DNA from 4 places in the Sinorhizobium sp. M4_45 genome. Region 3 is predicted to be linked to each of the others. Evidence: riboswitches for the same ligand, from Rfam matches in the RefSeq annotation. Region 3 holds a riboswitch; each other region holds the start of a gene.
The links. A riboswitch is a leader RNA that binds a small molecule or an ion and turns the genes downstream of it on or off. The one in region 3 is predicted to bind cobalamin.
Positions count from the first base shown of each region.

Region 1 (5,650 bases), on a different contig from region 3:
GGTAACGAGCGTGACGACCGCAACTCCCGCGTTTTCGAGCCGCGCTACGGCTCCGGCAATCTCCGGCACGTCGGGCGCCTTGAGGACTACTCCGTCGGTTCCGCGAAGCCGAATACGGTCGAGCAACTGGCTGATGTCCTGCGGCCGCATGGTCTCGGCGAAATGGAAGCGGGACCGGAAAACGGTAGGCATGAAGGTCGCGGCTTCGCTTTCGAATGCCTTGCGCACCGCTTCGGTGAAGCGTTCCGGTGCCTCCATCACCACGTCGACGGCAAATTTGCGTCCCTGTACTTCAAGGCCGGCCTGCTGCCTCTCGAGTTCACGAATGGCTGCATTGACGCGCATTACCGTTTGCTGGCGCACGCCCCTCCGGCCGTTGAGGACGCGATCGACGGTCGCCGTACTGAGTCCCGCCTGGAAGGCGATGTCCTTGACGAGAAACGGATGTGCCACCTATCCCTCCTGATGGCTTTTTGATGGATTCCTGCTCTATATCAGAAGCGGGCAAGCCGTATAGTCGGATCATCGTCGTCCTTGAGGAGGAGAACTGATGAAGACGGACAATCCCGCGAGAGCGCGTCTGGAACGCGTCTGGCTCAGTGAGGCGGCCTGCGATATCGAGGAATTTCGCGCCGCGGTCGAGCACCGTGTCGGCCTGGCGGACTATCCGCACGCGGCAGACTGCCAGAAGAACGTCCTGATCTATGACAGCGCCCGTCTTATCGGTGATTGCGGCACGCAGGCCGGCAGGCGGTCGGTGCTTGCGGAGATCTGCGAGGTGCTTGCGACGGGGCCGGGCGTCGCGGTCTTCAAGCGTGCCTTCACCGATACGCATGTGGTCGACGAAGCGAGCCGCATCTTCGATGAGATCATCGAGGAGCAGCACCGCACCAACAGCGGCGGCGGCGATCACTTCGCCAAGCCCGGCGCCAACGACCGGATCTGGAATTCTCTGGAAAAGCACTGCCTGAAGAACCCTGAGAATTTCGCCGCCTACTACGCCAACGCCATCATCGCGCTCGTCAGTGAGGCATGGCTTGGTCCGAACTACCAGATGACGGCGCAGGTCAATCGCGTCAATCCGGGCGGCGCGTCTCAATCGCCGCATCGCGACTACCATCTGGGCTTCCAGACCTCGGCCGTCATAGAGCAGTATCCGGCGCATGTGCACAGGCTCTCGCCGGTCCTGACGCTCCAGGGCGCGGTCGCTCATTGCGACATGCCGGTCGAAAGCGGGCCAACCCTGTTCCTGCCCTATAGCCAGACGTATCTGCCCGGATATCTCGCTTTGAGACGGCCGGAGTTCCGCGCCTATTTCGAAGAGAACCATGTGCAATTGCCGCTGGAGAAGGGCGATATCGTATTCTTCAACCCGGCACTTTTCCACGCCGCGGGCAGCAACCGGTCTGCGGGAATCAAGCGTGTGGCCAATCTTCTGCAGGTATCCTCCGCCTTCGGCAGGGCGATGGAAACGGTGGATCGCGAACACATGTGCGCCGTGCTCTTTCCGGCTCTGAAAGTCCTTGCGGCCGGCGGCAAGCTCACGCAGGACGAAATTGCCCATGCGGTTGCCGCGTGCGCCGAAGGTTATTCATTCCCGACCAATCTCGATCGTGATCCGCCGGTTGGCGGTCTGGCGCCCAGGACGCAGGCGCAGCTGATGCACCAAGCGCTTGCCGGCGAATGGAGTGCCGAAGCGTTTGCCGAGGCGCTGGCCGATCAGGCGGCGAGAAAGCTAAGCTAAACCACCTGGCTCAATGCACGGTCACGAAGCCATATTCACCAACATATCAAAGGGAGGAACAGGATGAGCACGGACCACGCACGACTGGACGGGAAGATCGCCATCGTGACCGGTGGCACGCAGGGGCTCGGTGCCGCGATTGCCGCACTCTTTGCCGAACGTGGCGCCGCCGGCATCGTGATTTGCGGGCGCAACGCGGCGAAGGGCGAGGCGAAAGCTGCCGAGATCGCCGCGGCGACCGGTTCGAAGGTCGTCTACGTGCCGGCGGATCTTGAGCGGGTGGAGGACGCCCGAACGGTCGTCGCGGCCTGCGACCGCACTTTCGGCCGGGTCGATGCGCTCGTCAACGCCGCAGCGATTACCGACCGGGGCACGATCCTCGACACCAGCCCGGAACTCTTCGACCGGATGTTCGCGGTCAATGTGCGCGCGCCATTCTTCCTGATGCAGGAGGTGATAAAGGTGATGCGGCGCGAGAAGACGGAGGGCACGATCGTCAATATCGGCTCCATGTCGGCGAAGGCGGGCCAGCCCTTCATCACAGCCTATTGTGCGTCGAAGGGGGCGCTGGAGACGCTGACCAGGAACACCGCCTATGCCGTCCTGCGCAACCGGATACGGGTCAACGGCCTCAACATCGGCTGGATGGCCTCGGAAGGCGAAGACCGGATCCAGCGCGAATATCACGATGCGCCGGCGAACTGGCTGGAAAAGGCGGCGGCGAGCCAGCCCTTCGGCAGGCTCGTAGATCCGGCCGAGGTCGCGCGTGCCTGCGCCTATCTCTCATCGGCAGAATCCGGCCTCATGACGGGTTCCGTCATCTGCTTCGATCAGTCGATCTGGGGTGCCTATGACGCCTCGCCTCATCCGGAGGCACCGCTCTGAAGCTCCCATCTTGCTCGCCTTGCGTTTCGAGGGGAGCTATGGCCATATGCCGCCGTCAGGTGCCCGCGAAGGCGGGAGAATCGGGAAGCCGGTGCAGTTCCGGCACGTGCCCAGCGCTGTGACGGGGACGTTCGCGCCAAGTCGGTCTGAATCTTTTCAGACCTTTGCCACTGAATCTTCACGTGATTCGGGAAGGCGGCGCGAACGGATGATCCGAAGTCAGAAGACCGGCCTGGCGAGATAGACCGGCCCCGCGCGGACGGCGGGAGGTTTCCGCATTGTTGGGGATCGAACGATGCTGCCTGACCAGAACGGCTGCCTTGCGGCGGCCGGAGCTTTTTCGCCGGACGAGCGCGCCGCCGTCTATCGTGCCATAGAGACGCGCCGCGACGTGCGCGACGAATTCCTGCCCGAACCACTGCCTGAGGATCTGGTCGCGCGACTGCTCGCTGCGGCGCACCAGGCGCCGTCCGTCGGCTTCATGCAACCCTGGAACTTCGTGCTCGTGCGACAGGACGAGACGCGGGAGAAAGTCTGGCAGGCATTCCAGCGCGCCAATGACGAGGCCGCAGAGATGTTTTCCGGCGAAAGGCAGGCGAAGTATCGCTCGCTGAAGCTCGAAGGCATTCGCAAGGCGCCGCTCAGCATTTGCGTGACCTGCGACCGGACGCGCGGCGGAGCGGTCGTCCTGGGCCGCACCCATAATCCGCAGATGGATCTGTACTCGACCGTTTGCGCCGTCCAGAACCTCTGGCTTGCCGCGCGCGCCGAAGGGGTGGGCGTCGGCTGGGTCAGCATTTTCCATGAGAGGGAAATCAAGGCGATTCTCGGGATTCCGGAGCATATCGAAATCGTTGCCTGGCTTTGCCTGGGTTTCGTCGACAAGCTGTACCAGGAGCCGGAACTCGCCGCGAAGGGCTGGCGGCAGCGCTTGCCGCTCGAAGATCTCGTTTTCGAGGAAGGCTGGGGTGTCCGTTAGATCACGATGTTAGGGTCGATCTAAGGCCGACGCGGTTTGTTCGATACCCTCATTCCTGTGCTTGTCACAGGAATCCAGCCAGACCAAGTCCTTGGGCTGAAAGAACTCTCCCGCGCCGCAGACGCGGCGCTGCTGGATCCCTGTGACGAGCACAGGGATGAGGGTAGAGAGGGTGCGGTCCCTCGGCGCGTTTCATAAACCGTGAAGATAGCGAGGCGACACGACAGGTCCCGGGTCACGCCCGTATACAGCGTCCCGTTTCGCTTCGATGTAGTGGCCGCACATCCCCGGTCCCTCATTCCTGTGCTTGTCACAGGAATCCAGCCAGACCAAGTCCTTGGGCTGAAAAGAACTCTCCCGCGCCGCAGACGCGGCGCTGCTCTCATCCCTGTGACGAGCACAGGAGAGATTGCAGTCCTCCGAAAAGTTTCCCACAGCGCCGCGCGTCTTATCAGTCGCGCAAAGGTCGCTCTCTAACGGGCTCTGGATCAAGAACATGCGTGATTCTCGCAGAATGCTCGCAACGGCGCCTGTCAATTGTCCTGCAGCGGCTGGTATCGCGGCCCAAGCGGATGCTTGAGGTCGATCGCGCTCTCTTCCTGCGGAAGGAAAGTCGGACCGACGATGCGGACCTTGTTTTTGGTCGGGTCGTAGGGTCGCTCTTCTACCGGCTTGGGCGGCGCCTTTCTCTCGCTGCCGATGGTAATGACCGATGGGCTGACGGCGGTGAGCTTTCCGGCAGAGCCTGTCTTTTGCCTGTTGGCATCCGTTGCGGAATCCGGGATTCCGCAGCCACAGATGCCCGGTGAGCCGACACCGCGCGCCCGGTAGGCAAAGGCCGTTGGGAGGTCGGTGTAGGGCCGGCCGGTCGTTGCCGAAACCATCCGGTCCGCTTCTTCCGTTGCGAGCACATGGTAATAGAGCTCCGTCTCCGCACCCGGGCAGCGCGCGCGGCAGAGATCGGCGTCGCGACCGAAGTCCGCCGGCGTGGCATGCGAGGAGATGGGAAAGAAGGCGCCATCGCATGTTCGTACGCACATGGTTCTGAGGCTGCCGACGAAATCGGGCTCCATGAGCGGAAGCTCTGCCCCGGGGGCGTCGAGCAGAAGCGGATAGGCATCGCTGTCCGGCGGCAGGTCCCTCAGGATGTTCCGGTGAACCTCCGTTTCCCGGGCGGCGGCGCTCGCAAACTCGCCTTCGGCGCTTCCGGTATCCCAGGCCTCGCGCACCCCCGAGCAGCCGTTGAGTTCCATTGCGGCGAGGATACGCCGCCGAACGTCGTCGTCTCCACCGCCGATCAGATGCCTGCGCTGCGCCTTGAGTTGCCGCAGATTCTCCTCCATCCGCGCGATCGTGCCGTCGAGTTCGGCGCAAGCCGCCTCGTCATCGCCGCCGATAATGACGACGCTGTCGCTGCTGCATTCCATTCGGCGGCGATCGTTCTTTGCGCGTCGCAGCTCGATGTTCTGGCGGGAGACCGCACCTGTAAAATCGCGCAGGCTGGCATTCGTCGTGAAACCTGTGGGAAGGCCGGCGAGGCGGGCGCTCAGCCGTTCGCAAACGCCGGATGCCGCAGCCGGGCCGGTTGTCGCCAACGCGAGCGGTACGAGAACCGCCGCGATGCGCCGGATCTTGGATGCCACCTTCGGGGACGCGGACACGTGCTTCTTCCTGCCTTGCAGCGGACCGTTGCCGATGTGTCCGCCTTACCGCCTCATCATAGGACCTTGTCGAGATGGTGCAACGGGAAGAGGGCATCTGCGTTAATTTGCGATGCCCTTGAATGGAAAGCTGTGGGCCGTGCGCCTGCACGGCCCGGAATATCGGGTCAGGCGGCGCGTGCCGTTTCGAGCGACATCGGGCGATCGAGGACGGTACCTTCGATGGAGGCCACCGCCTTCATCGTTTCGAGCAGGTTCCTGCTCACCTCCCAGGCAATGGCGACCGCATGGACGGAGCCGATCCTGTGCGGGTCGGCTATGCGCTCCCCCGGGCAACCCATGCGGCGGAACATTCGCTCCAGGAAAACGTCGGTGACCGTG
Region 1 is NZ_NWVE01000001.1:840,626-846,275, forward strand. Features, by position in the region: gene CN933_RS04235 (LacI family DNA-binding transcriptional regulator) at 1-453, opposite strand, end outside; gene CN933_RS04240 (phytanoyl-CoA dioxygenase family protein) at 551-1,744, shown strand; gene CN933_RS04245 (SDR family oxidoreductase) at 1,808-2,629, shown strand; cobalamin riboswitch at 2,670-2,879, shown strand; gene bluB (5,6-dimethylbenzimidazole synthase) at 2,925-3,608, shown strand; gene CN933_RS04265 (DUF2865 domain-containing protein) at 4,142-5,269, opposite strand; gene CN933_RS04270 (acyl-homoserine-lactone synthase) at 5,437-5,650, opposite strand, start outside.
Region 1: linked by a shared signal. The riboswitch ahead of bluB (5,6-dimethylbenzimidazole synthase) and the one ahead of CN933_RS24850 (energy-coupling factor ABC transporter permease) in region 3 are both predicted to bind cobalamin.

Region 2 (5,650 bases), on a different contig from region 3:
AGCCGCACAGCGGCACCGGGAGCGTAATGCGAGGCGAGCATGCCGGGCGCCTCGATGACGGCGCCGGCGGTCTCAGGGCGCTCGATGGGGAGCCCTGTCAAAGCTTCGATCTCTGCCGCGTCGAGCCCCCCGGGCCTCAGCAGCCGCAGCTTTCCGTTCTCGACCTTGACGATGGTCGATTCAAGGCCGATCGCGGCCGGGCCTGCGTCGAGGATGAGCTTCAGCCTGGAGCCGAGATCCGCCTGCACATGGGCCGCACTGGTGGGACTGATCTTGCCCGAGGTGTTGGCGCTCGGCGCCGCCAAAGGCCGTCCGAATCGGGCGATCACCCGACGCGAGAAGCCGTCGGGCATCCGAATTCCGAGCGTATCGAGACCGGCGGATGCGAGCGTGTGCACGGTGCTTTCCCGCCGCTGCGGCAGGATCAGCGTGAGGGGGCCAGGCCAAAAAGCCTCGGCCAGACGTCTCGAAACCGGATCGAAGGTCACATGCGCCTCCGCCATCCCCAGATCGGAGACGTGACAGATCAGCGGATTGAACCGCGGACGCCCCTTCATCTCGTAGATGCGGCTGATCGCATCGGGGGTCGTGGCATCGGCGGCAAGGCCGTATACGGTCTCCGTGGGGATCGCCACGGGTTCCCCGTCCGAAAGAACTGCACAAGCCGTCTCGATTGCCCGCTCCGGTTCGATGCGCGTGTCGATGATTTCGGCCATGGCGTTCTGATCCTTTCCGTCGCTTCCTTAACGGAGCGATTGCAAAAACAGAACGATTTTCTTGGTCAAAGGCTGCGAATGATCCGCCGCAAGGCTTCGTCGCGTGCGCCGAGCATCAGCACGTTCTTCAGCGCCACCTTCGGATCCTGCGTCCGGAAAATCAGGCCGTTGCCGCGCACGTTGCGGTTGACGACGATCCGTCCTTCGCCGGCATCGGGCTCGATCGCGACGGCGAAATACATGCGCGAATAGCCCGGCTGGATACGGTCGAAGAAATGGGTCTCGTTCCCAAGGTCGCAGAAGAAGTTCGCGAGATAAAAGGACCAGGTGATCTCATGTCCCTTTGCGAGGCAGGTTTTCGCGGCGGTCACGTGGCAGTAGCCGAGATGCGGACTGTTGGCGAGCGTACGATGGAAGACCATCTTCGGGAACTGCATCGAGGCATGAAACCCGTTGATTCGGCTGTGGGTCGTCTCGCCCGCCGTCGTCAGCTTCCGCGCCGTCTGCTGCGCAACCTCGGCATAACTCAGATACTGCCGCTCGTTCGCCATCCACCGGCGTCTATCGATCCGGCCGGTCCGCAGGAACTCGGTGTGAGCCTTGGCTTTCGCCGGTGCGACCGGCATCTTGTCGGCAGCGTCGTAATATCGGAGTTTTGCCATGGGCGTCGTCGCGCCGTCCTGTCCGCAAGCGGGTTGATGGTAGCGAACGTAAATCATCACAGTTAACGAATTGGTTCGTTTGCGGCCGTGCGGGCATCGATCAGACCTTGTGTCGGTGGGCCGTGTCGTAAAATGGCCAGTCGCCTTCGCGCTATGAACGGCGCTGCCGAAAAATCCGCCGGCTGCGCGGAGATTCACCTACTTCCTTGTTTGTTATGGATAATATCCGTCTGCCAATCGTGCCGATTACGCCGCGAATGGCTGTCGTCTTTCTGGAATCGGATGTCGTCTATTGGCAGTTGCCGGACCGGCCCGCAGGCTTAGATGAGGACACTCAAGGTGCTGCCTCGAAGGGAAGGCGGAGAATTGGGAAGCCGGTCAAATCCCGGCGCTGCCCCCGCAACGGTGGTGGAGCGAACAGCCACGGCAGAAGGCCACTGGACACAGCGTCCGGGAAGGCGCCGGGCAGGTCCCTTGCGGACAGCTCCAGAGCCCGGAAACCAGCCTTGAAGCAGAAACAGACCGTAGCTGGTTGCGGCGGGCAGCCGGATCGGAGCCAATTGCGTTGCGGGTCCATGCGGCCGGCGCGGGTTCCAGTCCTGCCTCTCCGAAACGGCGGAAAACGAGGATAAGGGCATGGAAATTCAGACCGAAATGCTGCGCAAGCTGAAGACCCGTCGCGAAGGCTACAGCCTCGACCGCGCCTTCTACGTCGATCCTGGTTATTATCGCCAGGACCTGGAACAGATCTGGTACAAGGATTGGCTGTTCATCGGCCATGATTGTGAAGTCCCGCGGCCGGGGAACTATTTCACGGTGCAGGTCGGCGATTACCCGGTCGTTATCGTTCGAGACAGACAGGGCGCGGTGCGGGCACTGCACAATTCGTGCCGCCATCGCGGCTCGCGCGTCTGCACGCAGCACAAAGGCTCATCCGCCAAACTCGTCTGTCCCTACCACCAGTGGACCTACGAGCTCGACGGCCGCCTGCTCTTCGCGCGGCAGATGCCCGAGGGCTTCGACCCGGCCGAACACAGTCTTAAGCCGATCCACTGCGAAACCGTCGGCGGTTACATCTTCATCAGCCTTGCCGAACAACCGATGGACTTCCGGCCGTTCCGCGAGACGGTCGCGGCCTATCTCGCGCCGCACCGCCTCGGGGAAACGAAGGTCGCCTTCGAGAGCACGATCGTCGAGAAAGGCAATTGGAAGCTCGTCTGGGAGAACAATCGCGAGTGCTACCACTGCGCCGCCAATCACCCGGAACTCTGCCGTACCTATCCCGAAGCGCCGACCGTAACCGGTGTCCAGGGGGCGATGAACGACCCGGAAATCGGCGCCCATTGGCAGAAATGCGAGGCGGCGGGCCTTCCGAGCGCTTTCGGGATCGCGCCCACCGGCCAGTTCCGCATGACGAGAATGCCGCTGATCAACGGCGCCGAGAGCTATACGATGTCCGGACAGAAGGCCGTACGCAGGCAGCTCTCCGCCGGGCTTGACGCCGGTGGCATCGGTACACTGCTCCTCTTCCATTATCCGACGACGTGGAACCACATTCTGGGCGATCATGCGATCACCTTCCGCGTTCTGCCGCTCGGGCCGGAACTGACGCAGGTTACGACCAAATGGCTGGTCAACAAGGATGCGGTGGAGGGCGTCGACTATACGATAGACGAGCTGACGCACGTCTGGACAGAGACCAACGATCAGGACCGGCAGATCGTCGAGGAAAACGCGTTCGGGATACGCTCGCCGGCCTATGAGCCGGGTCCATATTCGGCCGAACACGAGGGCGGCGTCATGCAGTTCGTCGAGTGGTATTCGAACTTCATGCTGGACCGCCTTCAGGGCGGGGCCGCACAGCTCTCGCGGGTGGCATGACCATGGAAATGCCTCGCTCCTTTCACCATTTCGACGAGCTCGATCCCTGGAGAGACCGTCAGCACATGCTGGAGTGCACGTCGGCCGTAGCCGAAGCCGCCGACGTGATGACTTTCACCTTCCGCTCCGACAAGCCGGCCTGGTTCCGCTACCTGCCCGGGCAGTTCGTGACACTCGAACTGCCCGTCTCGGCCGAGCCGGTGATGCGCACCTATACGCTGTCGTCCTCGCCCTCGCGCCCGCTTTCGGTCGCGGTCACGGTCAAGGCGCAGCCGGGAAGCATCGGCACCCGCTGGATGTTCGACAATCTGAAGCCGGGCATGATGCTCAAGGCGTTCGGGCCGCTCGGCGATTTCAGCTTCGTCCGTCATCCCGGTGAAAAGTATCTCTTCATTTCAGCGGGGTCGGGCGTCACGCCGATGATGTCGATGACGCGCTGGATGGCCGACTGCGCACCGGAAACGGATGTCACCTTCATTTCCTGCGCCCGCCGCCCGGACGATCTCCTCTTCAGAACGGAGCTCGAAGTTCTCGCGCGTCAGATGCCGCGGCTCAATCTCGGCTTCCTCGTGGAGGGGCATGAGGCGCGACATGGCTGGCATGGTCTGCGCGGGCGCATCGACGCGGCGAAGCTGCCGATGCTCGCACCGGATTTCATGGAAAGAACCGTTTTCTGCTGCGGGCCCGAGCCGTTCATGGGCAATGTTCGGGCAATGCTGGAATCGGCGGGCTTCGACATGGCCGGCTATCACCAGGAGAGCTTCCAGCCCGCCGCGGCGCCGGCGGCCGAGGAGCTTGCAATTCGGGCGGGGCCGGCGGCCGATGCCGGGGCCGGTGCGGCGCGGGTGACCTTTACCATGAGCGGCAAGGAGGCGACCGCCGTTCCCGGCCAGACGATTCTGCAGACGGCCCGGGCCAACGGCGTCAGGATCGGGGCCGCCTGCGAGGGCGGCATCTGCGGAACATGTCGGGTGATGAAGATCGCCGGCGATGTCGAGATGAACCACAATGGCGGCATTCTCGACGATGAGATCGAGGAGGGCTACATCCTCGCCTGCTGTTCGCGGCCGACAAGCGACGTCCAGATCGAGGCCTGAGTTACCGCCGCTCGGATTGGTAGGGCAGGCGTGCCTCGGCGGCCCTGACGGCGATGGAGCCGGTAACAGTCTCGTCGGCGCCCGCCCCTGATCCGCTCTCCGCCTCGGCGCGGCTTATCACGAGCGGCCGCGAAAGAGCGGCCGTTGCACTTGCATTCAACGCCGGGATCGTACCGACGGTGGCCGAGGCGATAACGGTGAGCGCCGGCGGCTTCTCCGGAAGAAGCGCGCCGTGGGGCCAGATTCTCTTCAGTGCCGATGCACTCATCGCTGCGACATTCACGTCTATATCGTCGAGGGTGCCGGGCACCCGATAGGGGCAACGCTTCTTTCCGCAATTATGCGCCGACGAGAATTGCCAGAGCGCGTAGCGGTCCCAGTTTCCCATCGGAAAGACTTTGCGGATATCGGGCTTATAGCGCGCATACCAGAGCGGAAGACGCGCTAGAAGCCGATGCTTGAAGCGGTTGGCGGCAATGTGTTTCGCGGTTGCGTGGTTGGTATAGAGGACGGGATAGCGCCCCGTCCGGGCCTTCACATGGCCGGCGAAGATTGCAGCGTCTTCGAGCGACATGTATTTTTCCGGATCGATCCCTTCGATATCCAGCACCATCAGCTCGTCGTCGCGCGGATCGGCATAATCGATGAAGTGGTTCGCCTGATCGACGGGGTTGCCGGGCCTTGCCAGATGATAGGCGCCCCAGAGCAGGCCATGCGAGCGCGCGATCATCCGGCGCGTCTGATAGAGCTCCCGGCTGACCGCATATTTGCGCCACATCGTCTTGCAGTGCGCAACCGTATCGCCGCCGTGGTCACCGGTACAGGTGTAGCTTTCCGGCAGGCCGTCGGAAGCCTTCGCGATGAAGCCCGCTATCCGCTTGTCCTTCAGCATGGCCTCCCAGTCGATGCTGTTCAGCTCGTAAGCGTCGACGATGAGGGCGTTCCGCCGCTCTTTCCACGGCTCGACTTCGCTCGCGCGTGCGTTCGCCGCCGCGAAGGTCAGGCCCATCAGGACCGCCAGGCGCAAGATCATCCCTATGATCGAGATTCCCCGCTTTTCCATTCTCTGAGATTGCCGACTTAGAGTTAAGAGGTCGTAAATCTCAGCCCCGGCCTCAATCTGCGCGAGGCGGACGCTTCTGTACACCGACCCCAAGAGGCAAAGTCGACGGCCCGATTCCGCCCAGGATTGTATCGACGGAGGGATTTTTCCTTTGCTGCATCCGCGCGCGACGGTTGCTTCCTGCGACTTCTGCCCTAGTCTTGGTATGTCGCCCTTGCAAGGGCCGGTTGT
Region 2 is NZ_NWVE01000002.1:405,672-411,321, forward strand. Features, by position in the region: gene CN933_RS07585 (L-threonylcarbamoyladenylate synthase) at 1-716, opposite strand, end outside; gene CN933_RS07590 (DUF6656 family protein) at 782-1,378, opposite strand; cobalamin riboswitch at 1,699-1,901, shown strand; gene CN933_RS07595 (aromatic ring-hydroxylating oxygenase subunit alpha) at 2,015-3,259, shown strand; gene CN933_RS07600 (FAD-binding oxidoreductase) at 3,256-4,356, shown strand; gene CN933_RS07605 (glycoside hydrolase family 25 protein) at 4,358-5,419, opposite strand.
Region 2: linked by a shared signal. The riboswitch ahead of CN933_RS07595 (aromatic ring-hydroxylating oxygenase subunit alpha) and the one ahead of CN933_RS24850 (energy-coupling factor ABC transporter permease) in region 3 are both predicted to bind cobalamin.

Region 3 (5,650 bases):
GACCCTGAGCAAGAATATTTCAGCGATGGGATCACGGAGGACATCATCACCGACCTCTCGAAAATCTCCGGCCTGTTCGTTGTCGCCCGCAATACGGTATATACCTACAAGAATAAGCCGGTGAAGGTGCAGCAGGTGAGCCAAGATCTCAGGGTTGGCTATATCCTAGAAGGAAGCGTGCGTAGGGTCGGCTCGCGTGTGCGCGTCACTGCGCAACTCGTCGAGGGCAAGGCCGGTGGTCATCTCTGGGCCGATCGCTATGATTGGGACCTCACCGAAATCTTCGCCCTTCAAGACGAGATCACCCATACCATCGTGGACCACTTGAAGGTCAAACTGCTTCCGGAGGAGAAAAAGGACATCGGTCGAGTGCCTACCGCGAACTTCGAGGCCTATGCGTATTACCTTAGAGGACGGCAATTCCTGCACTGGCACTCAAAGTCGCATTACGTTCTGGCGAAACGTATGTTCGCCATGGCGGTCGCACTCGACCCGCTTTATGCGCGGGCCTACGCCGGAATTGCCGATTGCGACTCTTTCCTCTTCCTTCACTACAACGCTGACGTGTCGATCGACGGAATTTTGGCCACTAGCGCAAAGGCGCTGGATCTTGAGAGCGGTCTCGCAGAAGCGCACGCTTCACTTGGCCTCGCCCTGTCGCTTCGCGAGCGAGATTCGGAAGCGATGGCGGAGTTCGATCAGGCCATCGCCCTCGATCCCGATCTGTTTGAGGCCCATTATTTCTATGCCCGCGCTTGCTTCACCCAGGGTAAACTGGACGAAGCGGCCAGGCTTTTCCAGCGCGCCGCAGACATCAAACCTGACGATTACCAGGCCTTACTTGTGCTCATTAACGTTCTCCGTACGCTCGGGCGCGAGCAGGAAATGAATACCGCGGCGCGGGAAGGCGTCGCACGCGCCGAACGTGAGCTCATGATGCGTCCGGAAAATCCAAGACCCGCCTATTTGGGGGCTGTGGGGCTTGCGGCACTTGGCGAGATTGATCGCGCTAAGGAATGGGCGGGACGAGCTTTGGCGATCGATCCCGACGATCGTTTGGCCAAATATAATGTGGCTTGCTTTTACGCGCTTCAGGGCGAACCTGATCGGGCGATCGACTTGCTAGTCGAGCTTCTCCCGGGGGCCACCCATGAAACAAAGAGGTGGGTGAAATACGACTCGGATCTCGACCCGATCCGTAGTCACCCGCGTTTCCCTGAGGTACTTGAGCTCCTCGGGTGAGAGAAACTCCCGGCAATGATTTTCGGCACCTTAGGCGAAGGGCAGGTCGAATGAGATCTAGACTTAGACTAATTTAGGGCGATGGCTTGAGACATCCAAACGCTACGGACAAGGTTAGCCGCGCAACGGGCAACGAGCCCGCCGACGACTAATCTGGTGCTGCGCTTATCTGCGAGTTGTTTGGGGTTCGTCGTGGGCATCTCAGTCGAGATTTGCCGCCTGCCGGCACAAATACGCTGACAGCGTACTGTCTGCAGCGGTCGGCCATTCCCGCCTATCTTACCACCTACTCCTGTGTACGATGTGCACCCCGGGTGGTCACCAACATCTCAGTACCGCCACCTCGGCGCGCGCTTGGCATTGTGAAGCAACTCCGAAGCCTCAGCGAAATCGCCAAAAAGGCTGGTCAGGCGCTTTTCCTCCTCCTGAGGCAAGCGTTCCCGCCGGCAAAAAACGTGAATGTTCCATACCTTAGTAGAAGTTTGCTTGGAAATCTTTTCGGCTTCAACGCGTTCTACCATCTTGCTCCTCCCAAAGCGAAGGAGGTCAGACTATGCTACTTAAGTCTAATTAAGCAAGAAATAACTAAGTAATACTTATTGCCTGATCGTGATGGCTGATGAGTGGCCGGCGCGGAAGATCTGCAGTGAAGTTGAGGCCAGGTGGTTGCGGCGACGTCTCTTGGCCAAGATGCTGTCTCCGAAAACGCTGCCATCGAGATTTATGGTGAACTTATCAACTCCGAAACCGACGTGATGCCGTTGTGCAGGCGGCTTGTGGTTACCGCGGCCGACATACGTTCGCCCTCGGTCGAGTATGATCGGACACAAGATAATTCGGCGTCACCACCCGCGTCTTGCCGTCGATGGCGTGACACTGGATGTACCCGCCAATCTTACTTCGTCACTTCAGGCCCCAGCCCAGCACCCCTATGACAGGTTGCCTATAGAAACCGCTGAGCTCATGTTAGGGGATGAGCTACCATGTACGTGCTTGTTGCCGCGTTACTGTCTTGGGGCTCGATTTTTAGATAATGCCGGGGAATTCGCCTTCATGCTGATCGTCGGGCTCGGCAAATGCCGGTATGGGCTTAATAGGCCTTGCTGCTAGGGCTTTGAGGTCCTCGGCCAGGCCTGCGAGCTGCGCTGCAAAGTCCATCAAATTTGAAGCCGCGCAGTGCGCCGCGATATCTGAGAGGCCAGAAGCCGGCTCGTTTCGGCCGGCGCATTTCGGTTCGCTATCGTCCATGTCTCAGTCCCATTTCCATCAATGTGGATCGATGGCGAGGCTCGTCAAGGGCTGCGGCCGGTGACGAGCCTCCCGGCCGCCTGCGAGGGGCTAGAGCGACCGATGTCAGTTTAGGCTGGACGAGCGCCGGCCGCCATTAACCAGTGTGGCTTAGCCCGCTTGCATCTGCACGGATCTCGCCAGACGCGCTCTTCGCCTGGCGCTCGGTCGTGTGGACCTATTCCAAGGCCGAACTGGTGAAGGTGGTAGCCGGCGAGAGACCGCAGCCGAGCGTCGAAGAGCTGCCGGCAATCGAGTCGCGGTGATTTGAAATGTTCAGACGATGGCGGAGAATTTCTGATGCTCGCGCACTTAGGCTTTTGCAGCCGCTTCTAGGCTCTTGCACTTCTTTTCGGACTTGAGCAGAGCGTGATCATCTTTCGGCGCAAGGTGGAGAACGGATGGCCCAGCGGACAAATGCGGGACCTTTGACAGCACTGGCTTTCGAACATTCTTCATTGTGTTTTGGCCGGCGCGAGCATAACAGTTCAGATGATGGTTCCGCCCGACTGGAGGGAAGGCGGATGAAAAGGGAATACGGTGAGGACGACCCCTAGGGGGCCAAAACCGTGGCTGCCCCCGCAACTGTGAGCGGCGAGCAAAGTCCAGAGATGCCATTGGCCCGTGGATCGGCTGATAAGGCGGACCAAGCTACGACCCGCAAGCCAGGAGACCTGCCATCAGATTCGGGCGATACGCCTCAACAACTGCCATGCCGCACGGTGGGTGCGGAAAGGAGAGCACATGCATATCGAACCAGGCGTCGTGGACGGCGCCAAAATTATGTTGAGTTATGCCACTGCCGCAGGGGCTTTCGGGCTCACCGCCAAGTTGGCGACTGACAGTATTCGCAACGACGGTGGTGCGGGCGCGCTCGCGTTACGCAGTATCGTCACAACGGCTTTGGTCTTCTGCTTTTTCGAAGTTCTGCCGCACCATCCTGTAGGCGTCTCGGAAGTCCACCTTATCCTCGGATCAACCCTTCTTCTACTGTTTGGTGCAGGCGCCGCCGCGATCGGCCTTGCAGCCGGGCTGCTTCTTCAAGGGCTTTTCTTTGCACCCTTTGATTTGCCGCAATATGGCATGAACGTAACAACATTGCTGGTGCCCCTTTGGGCGGTCAGTCTGTTCGCCGAGCGGATCATTCCGGCCCGGACCGCGTATGTGGACCTGAAGTACGGGCAAGCTTTGGCGCTTTCCACGGCCTATCAGAGTGGTATTGTTGCTTGGGTCGCCTTCTGGGCCCTGTATGGCCACGGCTTCAGCGTCGAAAACCTCGCGGCCGTCAGCTCCTTCGGTGTTGCCTATATGGGCGTTATCCTGCTGGAGCCTCTGATCGATCTGGGTGTTCTCGCCGGTGCAAAGGCGCTCGACCGCTACAGTCGCGGTCCTATGTTCAATATTAGATTGCATCAGGCGGTCTGAACAAGATCAACGCCATAGGCATCTTTAGGCGCAAGCGGGCTGGACCGCTTGCGCCGTACGTCACGAACTGCGGCGGACTGGGCCGGTAACCACCGCTACGCCTGGCTCGCAAAATCGGTCATTCAATTGGGCATTTCGATTTTGACCCGATCTATTTTCAGGCATGGGCACGGAAATTGCAGACCTCAGACTCAAGCCCAGCTCGGATATGAGGTTGTCGGATATGATGCAAATTCCGAGGCAATCCGCCCCCTGATTCCGAAATGATCTCGCCCCCCGATTCCGAGAAATAGTCGCCCCCTGATTCCAAGATGATGCCGCTCCCACCGGAAAGCATCTGGCGTGGGTGTTCTGCTGGTGTGAAGTTTCTCCTTCGACGTGACGAGGAAGGAACGGGATGCCTGTGGAGAGACTGGAGATGCGGCGTCTCCGCGAGATACTGAGATATCGCTTGGAGTGCGAGCAAGGACTTGGCCGCAAGCCATCGGAATCGGCACCTTGACGGCCAGCAACCGAAAGAGGCGCTCGGCGAAGGCTGGCAAGGATAGTGGCCGGGCGACGACGATGGCGGCGGAAACGACACTACACGTCCCAGGCGTAACCGTCGGCGGCGAGGGCATGCCCCCGGTCGGGTTCATCAGTTCGCGCTGGTCATAGGCGTTGTTGCGGATGACCGGCCCAGGCTTGTCCGGAAACACCTCCATTGTCGGGCTTGCGCGCTTCGTCATGTCGCTTTGCGAGCGCGCCGCATGCCATAGCTCATCAAATTCCATTTCTATGCGGTACCGATTATACATCCGGTCAAGCCTGCCGAGCTCCCTACCATTGTTGCTCTTGTTTCCACAGCGTGAACATCTGAGCTTCGGCCGGAATTCCTCAAGGGTGCTTTGGCTGCTGAACCTGGCCGCCCGCCGTTTCCCTTCGGTTCACCCAAATGCGAAAATCACTCGCGGCGCAGCGTGCGCTGCGCCGCGGATCTGTTCTTCGCTCCGCGAGCCGCAGATACCCGATACCGTCCGAACAGGCCCAGCGGGTGTTGGGTTCCAAGTCAACGCCGGGGCTGTGCCTCATGGCGCGACTTCCATTCCGGCTGATGCTCAGAGCAGAACCAGTGCGGCTCCGCCCGATCGACGGCGAAGCCAAAGCTGCCCCATCTGGTGCAGCCCGGATGCTCGCAGTCGTGGACGTACGGCCCGAGATCGTAGTGAGGCTTCGCGCCCAGTTCGTCACTCAAAGGACGACCTCCTGTGGTCGCCTCCCCGAATTTGGGGAGTTCGAGCATCGGTTGATTGTTCTTCTTTTGTTCTTACATTATCTCATCGCCATGGTCGAGACAATTGGCGATGCATTCAGCCTCGGTTGGCAACTCAAAGCGCGATGTGCATTCGGTAACCGCGAAGGCATGAAATCCGTTCGCCAGTGCACTTGGACTTATGATCTCGACATGCTGACGCTGGTCGCGACGCGGGGCAGGGACTTTCCGCTGGCGATGCTCGCCAGTCGCCTCCGCTGTCCTCGCTGTGGATCGAGAAGGATGGCCGTCGTGTTCATGCCGCCTTCGGAGGGCGACACGCGCCGAGGGGCGGCCTAACTGCGCTTGAAACCCAATTCGCCCGAGGCTGCAGGTTTGAGCATTTCGCGTATGCTCGCCTTGTTCCTGACGCCCCTTTGATAAAGCTCTATCAGCCTGGCTGCC
Region 3 is NZ_NWVE01000010.1:159,209-164,858, forward strand. Features, by position in the region: gene CN933_RS24835 (adenylate/guanylate cyclase domain-containing protein) at 1-1,242, shown strand, start outside; gene CN933_RS24840 (hypothetical protein) at 1,572-1,763, opposite strand; gene CN933_RS24845 (hypothetical protein) at 2,269-2,490, opposite strand; cobalamin riboswitch at 3,009-3,225, shown strand; gene CN933_RS24850 (energy-coupling factor ABC transporter permease) at 3,274-3,954, shown strand; gene CN933_RS32045 (EsV-1-7 cysteine-rich motif-containing protein) at 5,003-5,188, opposite strand; gene CN933_RS24875 (hypothetical protein) at 5,542-5,650, opposite strand, start outside.

Region 4 (5,650 bases), on a different contig from region 3:
TTCCATCGAAGTCGTGCTCGACCTCGACTTCGATCCCGAACACCGCGCGGATGCGCTCGACCGTCAGTACCTCCCGCGGAGGCCCGAGCGCCACCAGCCGGCCGGCCTGCATCACCGCGATCCGGTCGCAGAACATAGCGGCGTGGTTGAGATCGTGGAGCGCTGCGACCACCGTCAGGGCCTGGCGGCGAACGAGGTCGAGCAGGCTGATCTGATGACCGATGTCGAGATGGTTGGTCGGCTCGTCGAGAAGCAGGATCTTCGATTGCTGCGCCAGCGCCCGAGCAATGTGCAGCCTTTGCCGCTCGCCGCCGGAGAGCGTGTGCCACAGGCGATCGGCAAGATGCGCCATATCCACGTTTTCGAGCGCCGCCTCGACGATCGCATCGTCCTCCGGCGACCAGGGCGAAAGCGGCCCGAGATAAGGCGTGCGGCCGAGCTCGACCGCCTGGCGCGCGGTGATCCTCTCGCCGGTGTCGGCCTGCTGCTCGACCAGAGCGAGCCTTTGCGCGACCGTGCGGCGTCCGAGCGTCCCGATCGGAGAACCGTCCAGTAGCACCTCCCCCTTCTTCGGCTTGCGGATGCCCGATATGAGCGACATCAGGCTCGTCTTGCCGGAACCGTTCGGGCCGATGATGCCGAGGAACTCTCCCGTCTCGACCGTGAGGGAAACCTCCTTCAGTATGTCCACCCCGCCGGCCGACCATGAAACCCCGCGCGCCGAAAGCGTCATGCGCGGTCCCTCCTTTGTCCGAGTATCAACGCGAAGGCCGGAGCGCCGACGAGCGCCGTGATCACGCCGATCGGCAGGACCTGGCCGGGAATGAGAACGCGCGACAGTATGTCCGCGAGGATCATGAACACGGCGCCGATGAGCGCCGCAGCCGGCAGCAGGACACCGTGACGGACGCCGACGAGCATGCGGGCCGCATGGGGGATGACGAGGCCGACGAAACCGATCGACCCGATGATGGATACCATCACCGCCGTCATCATCGCCGAGACGCCGACGAGCGCGAAATAGGTTCGCCTGACCGAGATGCCGAGCGAGGCGGCCGATTCCGACCCGAAGGTAAACGCGTCGAGGGGACGGGCATGCCAGAGACAGACGACGAGACCGAGAAGCGTCGCCGGCACGGCGAGCCAGGCATCCGGCCAGCGCACGCCCGAAAGGTTGCCAAGCAGCCAGAACATGATGCCGCGCGCCTGCTCGGCCGTGGCCGCCTTGGTGACGATGAAGGAGGTCAGTGCGTTGAAGAGCTGTGACCCCGCCACACCTGCCAGGATGATCGCCGCGGTGCCGCGGCCGGCCTTCACCGCCAGCAGGCTCACCAGGACGAAAGCGACCAGCGCGCCGATGAAGGCGCCGAGCGGCAGCGTCAGCATCCCGGCACCCACACCGAGGATGGCGACGCTGACCGCGCCTGTCGAGGCGCCGGCGGAGATGCCGAGAATATAGGGATCGGCGAGCGGATTGCGCAGCAGCGATTGCAGCACGGCTCCGGAGAGCGCAAGCGCCGCCCCGCAGGAAGCGGCCACGACCGCCCGGCTCAGTCGGTAGCTCCAGATGATGCCCTCGTCGATCGGGGCTAGCGGATAGCCGGCGTTCCACAGCCGATTCGCGACCGTCTGCGCAACGGTCTTGAACGGGATCGCCGTTTCGCCGATCGCAGCGCCCATCCAGAGTGCCGCGAACAGGATCACGAGCGCGGCGATGGCCGCGCCGACGCGTCCCGTCCCCGTTCGCCCGGCCAGGGTCAGCACGCGGCTCACTTGCCGAACCCACCCTTGGAAGCCGGCCCAGCCTTGGGCGCAAGTCCGGCCTCGGCGATGGCATCCGCCAGCGCTTCGATGCCTTCGATCGTGCGGATCGTCGGGTTCATCGCCTGCGCATCCATGTCGAACACATAGCCTTTGGCGACTGCCGGCATGAGGCTCGCCACGGGATCGGTCTTCAGGAATTCGAGTTTGGCGTCGAGGCTGTCGAGCGGGTAGCGTCGACGCTCCATGGAACCGGCAACGATCATGGTCGGCTCGGCCTTGGCGATGGTTTCCCAGCCGACCGTCGGCCATTCGTCCTCTGTGTCGATGATGTTTTCGATGCGGAGCGCCGCCATTATGTAGCCGGGTGCGCCGTTCCTGCCGGCGACATAGGGGTCGGCATCGGCAGCGCTGGAGAACCAGAAGACCGCCGAGAGTTTGTCCCCGGCCGAGGCGACCTTGGCGCGCGCCGCCTCTTCTCGGCTTTTCAGCTCGGCCACGACCTTCTCGCCCTTGTCCTGAACATCGTAAATCTGCGCCAGCTCGCGAATTTCCCGATAGACGAGATCCATGGTGAAGACCTGCCGGCGCACGCCGTCGCTCGCCGCCGAATTCTCCTTGCCGGTGCAATCCGAAGGCGATGTGTAGACCGGAATGCCGAGCTCCTCGAACTGCTCCGGCCGCGCGACCACGCCTTCCGGGCCGACCTGCCACTGAAATTGCACCGCCACCATGTCCGGCTTCTTGGCAAGCACGCTTTCGAAGCTCGGATCGTTGTCTGCCAGGCGCTCGACCTTGGCGTTGACCTCCTCGTAACCTTCAAGGACGGGGCCGACCCAGAGGGCGGTGCCGGCGACCCTGTCCGCAAGGCCGAGCAGATAGAGGATCTCGGTGCTGCTCTGGCCGATCGAGACGGTGCGCGTCGGCGTCTTGTCGAAGGTGATCTGCCGTCCACAGTTCTCGAGTGTCAGCGGATAGATCGTCTCGGCAGCGAAGGCGGGACGGTCAAGAGCCGCTGCGCCTGCGGAAAAGGTGATGAGACCGACAATGAGCGGTCGTTTCCAAAAGCTGTTCATGAATGGTCCCCGAATGTGAGGCCGCTATGCGGCCGTGATCGTCAGTCTGCCGATCGGGTTCGATCGGACGTGTGACGGCTGGATCTCGGGGAAACTGACGAAAGCGTGCGCCGCAAGGCGCGAAAGATGGTCATGGCTTGCTCCTGTTCCGGGCATCCCCGCCCGTGACGTTGGATCTGATTTGACGGCAGGTCTCCTGGCTCACGGACAGAAATCGCTCATCTGCCTTCCCGCGCAACGCGCAGTGGCTGGCGCCAGGGCGCCACGAGGATGAACGACGATCCGCTTACAGTTGCGGGGGCAGCCACGGTTTTGGTCCCTCTTGGGTCGTCCGCACCGTGTTCCCTATTAATCCCCTCCACCTCACGGGTAGGGGAACCGTCAGGCTCAGTTAATTTAGAATGCAGCCTCCGGTCAAGGTGAAACGCGACGCCGCTGCACAGGGGTTCAATATGTTATGTTATTACGCTCGTCAACAAAAAGTTATGTAATACCATTTCATAAGCGTACCGGACTGTTCCGATGAGCCTTCAACCGGTGCCGCCAGATCGGCATCGGCCATTATGGCTTTGGGCCATCGCATGGCCGCAGGACGATTGGTTCCCGGCTTTGCGCCGCGAGTTCGCGGCAGCCGCCGGTGTCGCAAAGCGTCCAGCCGGAGACGGTCGCTCCGGAGGCGGCCAGGACCAGCTCGGGAAGCGGCGGCAGGTCGGGCTTCCAGACCCACCAGCGGCCCTGGCGACGGGCATTGTCTCCCGGCTCCATTCCCGCCCCCGAACCCTGCACGCGCGCCTCCTCGAGAACGAGACCCTCGGCCGTGACGGCCCAACGCTCCTGCCATTCGGTCTTCTCGACCGAATGGGTCCAGCCGAGGGTGAAGACACCCGCAGCAACGGCGACAGCCTTGCCGCCGATGATGCAGGCAAGCGCGCTCATGCCGGTTTCGCCGTCTGCCGGCCAGCCTGGCGGGCGCGCCGCCAGATCACGAAGGCGAAGAGCGCGGAGAGTGCAAAGCCGACCTCATCGGTGATCGGCAGCGCCGCCAGCAACGTGAAGGCGGCCGCGGCCGCGAGCACCCGCTCGAAAACCCCGAGCCGGACTGCGGCGAAGCCCACCACGGCGGCACCCCAGAGCGCGATCGCCAGACCGGTCTTGACGACGATATAGGCGACGGCAACCGGATAGCCCACCGATGCGGCCATCGCGCCGCCATCCTGCAGCATCAGCGCCGGCGAATAAACGGCCATGAACGGGATGACGAAACCGGCCGCCGCCACCTTGATCGCCTGGATCGAGATCTTCAGCCCGCCTTCACGCGCGATCGGTGCTGCCGCGAAGCAGGCGAGCGCCACCGGAGGCGTCAGGTCGGCAAGAATCCCGAAATAGAAGACGAACATGTGGCTGACGATAAGCGGTACCCCGAGTTCCAGAAGCGCGGGCCCGGCGATCGATGAGGTGATGATGTAGTTCGGGATCGTCGGTATGCCCATGCCGAGCACGAGGCAGGTGACCATCGTCAGAAGCAGCGACAGAAACAGGCTTTTGCCCCCGACCGAGACGATGAACTGGCCGAAGGTATTGGCCGCTCCGGTCAGCGTCATCGTACCGATGATCACGCCGACGAGCGCGCAGGCGATCGCCACAGGAAGGGCCGTCTTCGCCCCTTCGGCAAGCGCGTCGCGACATATCACCAGGGTCTCCCGGCCGCCCTTCAGGAAGGCGTTGCCGGCAATCAGCAGCGCCAGCGCTGCGACGATCATGCCGATGCCGAACTGGAAGAAGGCGGCCGCCACCAGCCCGAGGCCGACCCAGAAGATGATGCGTATGAGACCGGCGGGAAGGCCGAGTACGAGCGAACTGCCGAGGATCAGAAGGCCGGTGAAGGCGAGGCCGACCGTACCGGCGAAAAGCGGCGTATAGCCGGAGAACAGCAGCCAGACGAGCGCGGCGAGCGGCAGGATCAGATGCCATTGTTCGAGGATTGCCGCCTTGGCCGAAGGCAGCTGGTCCTTGGGCAGGCCGAGCAGCCCGTGCTTGCCGGCTTCGAGATGGACGATCCAGAAGGCCGACGCGAAATAGAGGATCGCCGGTATGACCGCCGCCTTGACGATCTCGTAATATTCGACGCCGAGCGTCTCGGCCATGATGAAGGCGACCGCGCCCATGACAGGCGGCATGATCTGCCCGCCCATCGAGGCCGTTGCCTCGACGCCGCCTGCAAAGGCCGCCCGATAGCCGAACTTTTTCATCAGCGGGATGGTGAACTGCCCGGTCGTGACGACATTCGCGACGCCGGAACCCGAAATGGTGCCCATCAGGCCCGAAGAAATGATCGCCACCTTCGCGGCTCCGCCGCGCCTGTCGCCGACCAAACTCAACGAGACATCGTTGAAGAGCCGGATCATGCCGGCCTTTTCGAGGAAGGCGCCAAACAGGATGAAAAGGAAAATATAGGTCGAGGAGACGAAGGTCGGGATGCCGTAGATGCCTTCCGTGCCATAGGCCATATGGTCGATCACCTGCGAAAAGTCGTAGCCGCGGTGGTCGAACGGCGGCGGCAGATACTCACCCAAAAGGCAATAGGCCAGGAACACGCCGGAAATGATCGGCAGGGCCGGCCCCATCAGCGCCCAGGCCGCGGCAAAGACGACGGCGAGCGCGACCACCCCGAAGAAGATGTCGCGCGGCAGTGGATCGCCGGCACGCACCAAGAGTTCCGCATATTCGTAACACTGGTAGAAGGCGACCGCTGCGCCAAGGAAAGCAAGGCTCCAGGCGAAGATTTTTGCAACCGTGCCGCGGCCTGCGAGCGT
Region 4 is NZ_NWVE01000003.1:124,605-130,254, forward strand. Features, by position in the region: gene CN933_RS10870 (ABC transporter ATP-binding protein) at 1-733, opposite strand, end outside; gene CN933_RS10875 (FecCD family ABC transporter permease) at 730-1,773, opposite strand; gene CN933_RS10880 (ABC transporter substrate-binding protein) at 1,770-2,837, opposite strand; cobalamin riboswitch at 3,007-3,236, opposite strand; gene CN933_RS10885 (DUF1850 domain-containing protein) at 3,399-3,773, opposite strand; gene CN933_RS10890 (TRAP transporter permease) at 3,770-5,650, opposite strand, start outside.
Region 4: linked by a shared signal. The riboswitch ahead of CN933_RS10880 (ABC transporter substrate-binding protein) and the one ahead of CN933_RS24850 (energy-coupling factor ABC transporter permease) in region 3 are both predicted to bind cobalamin.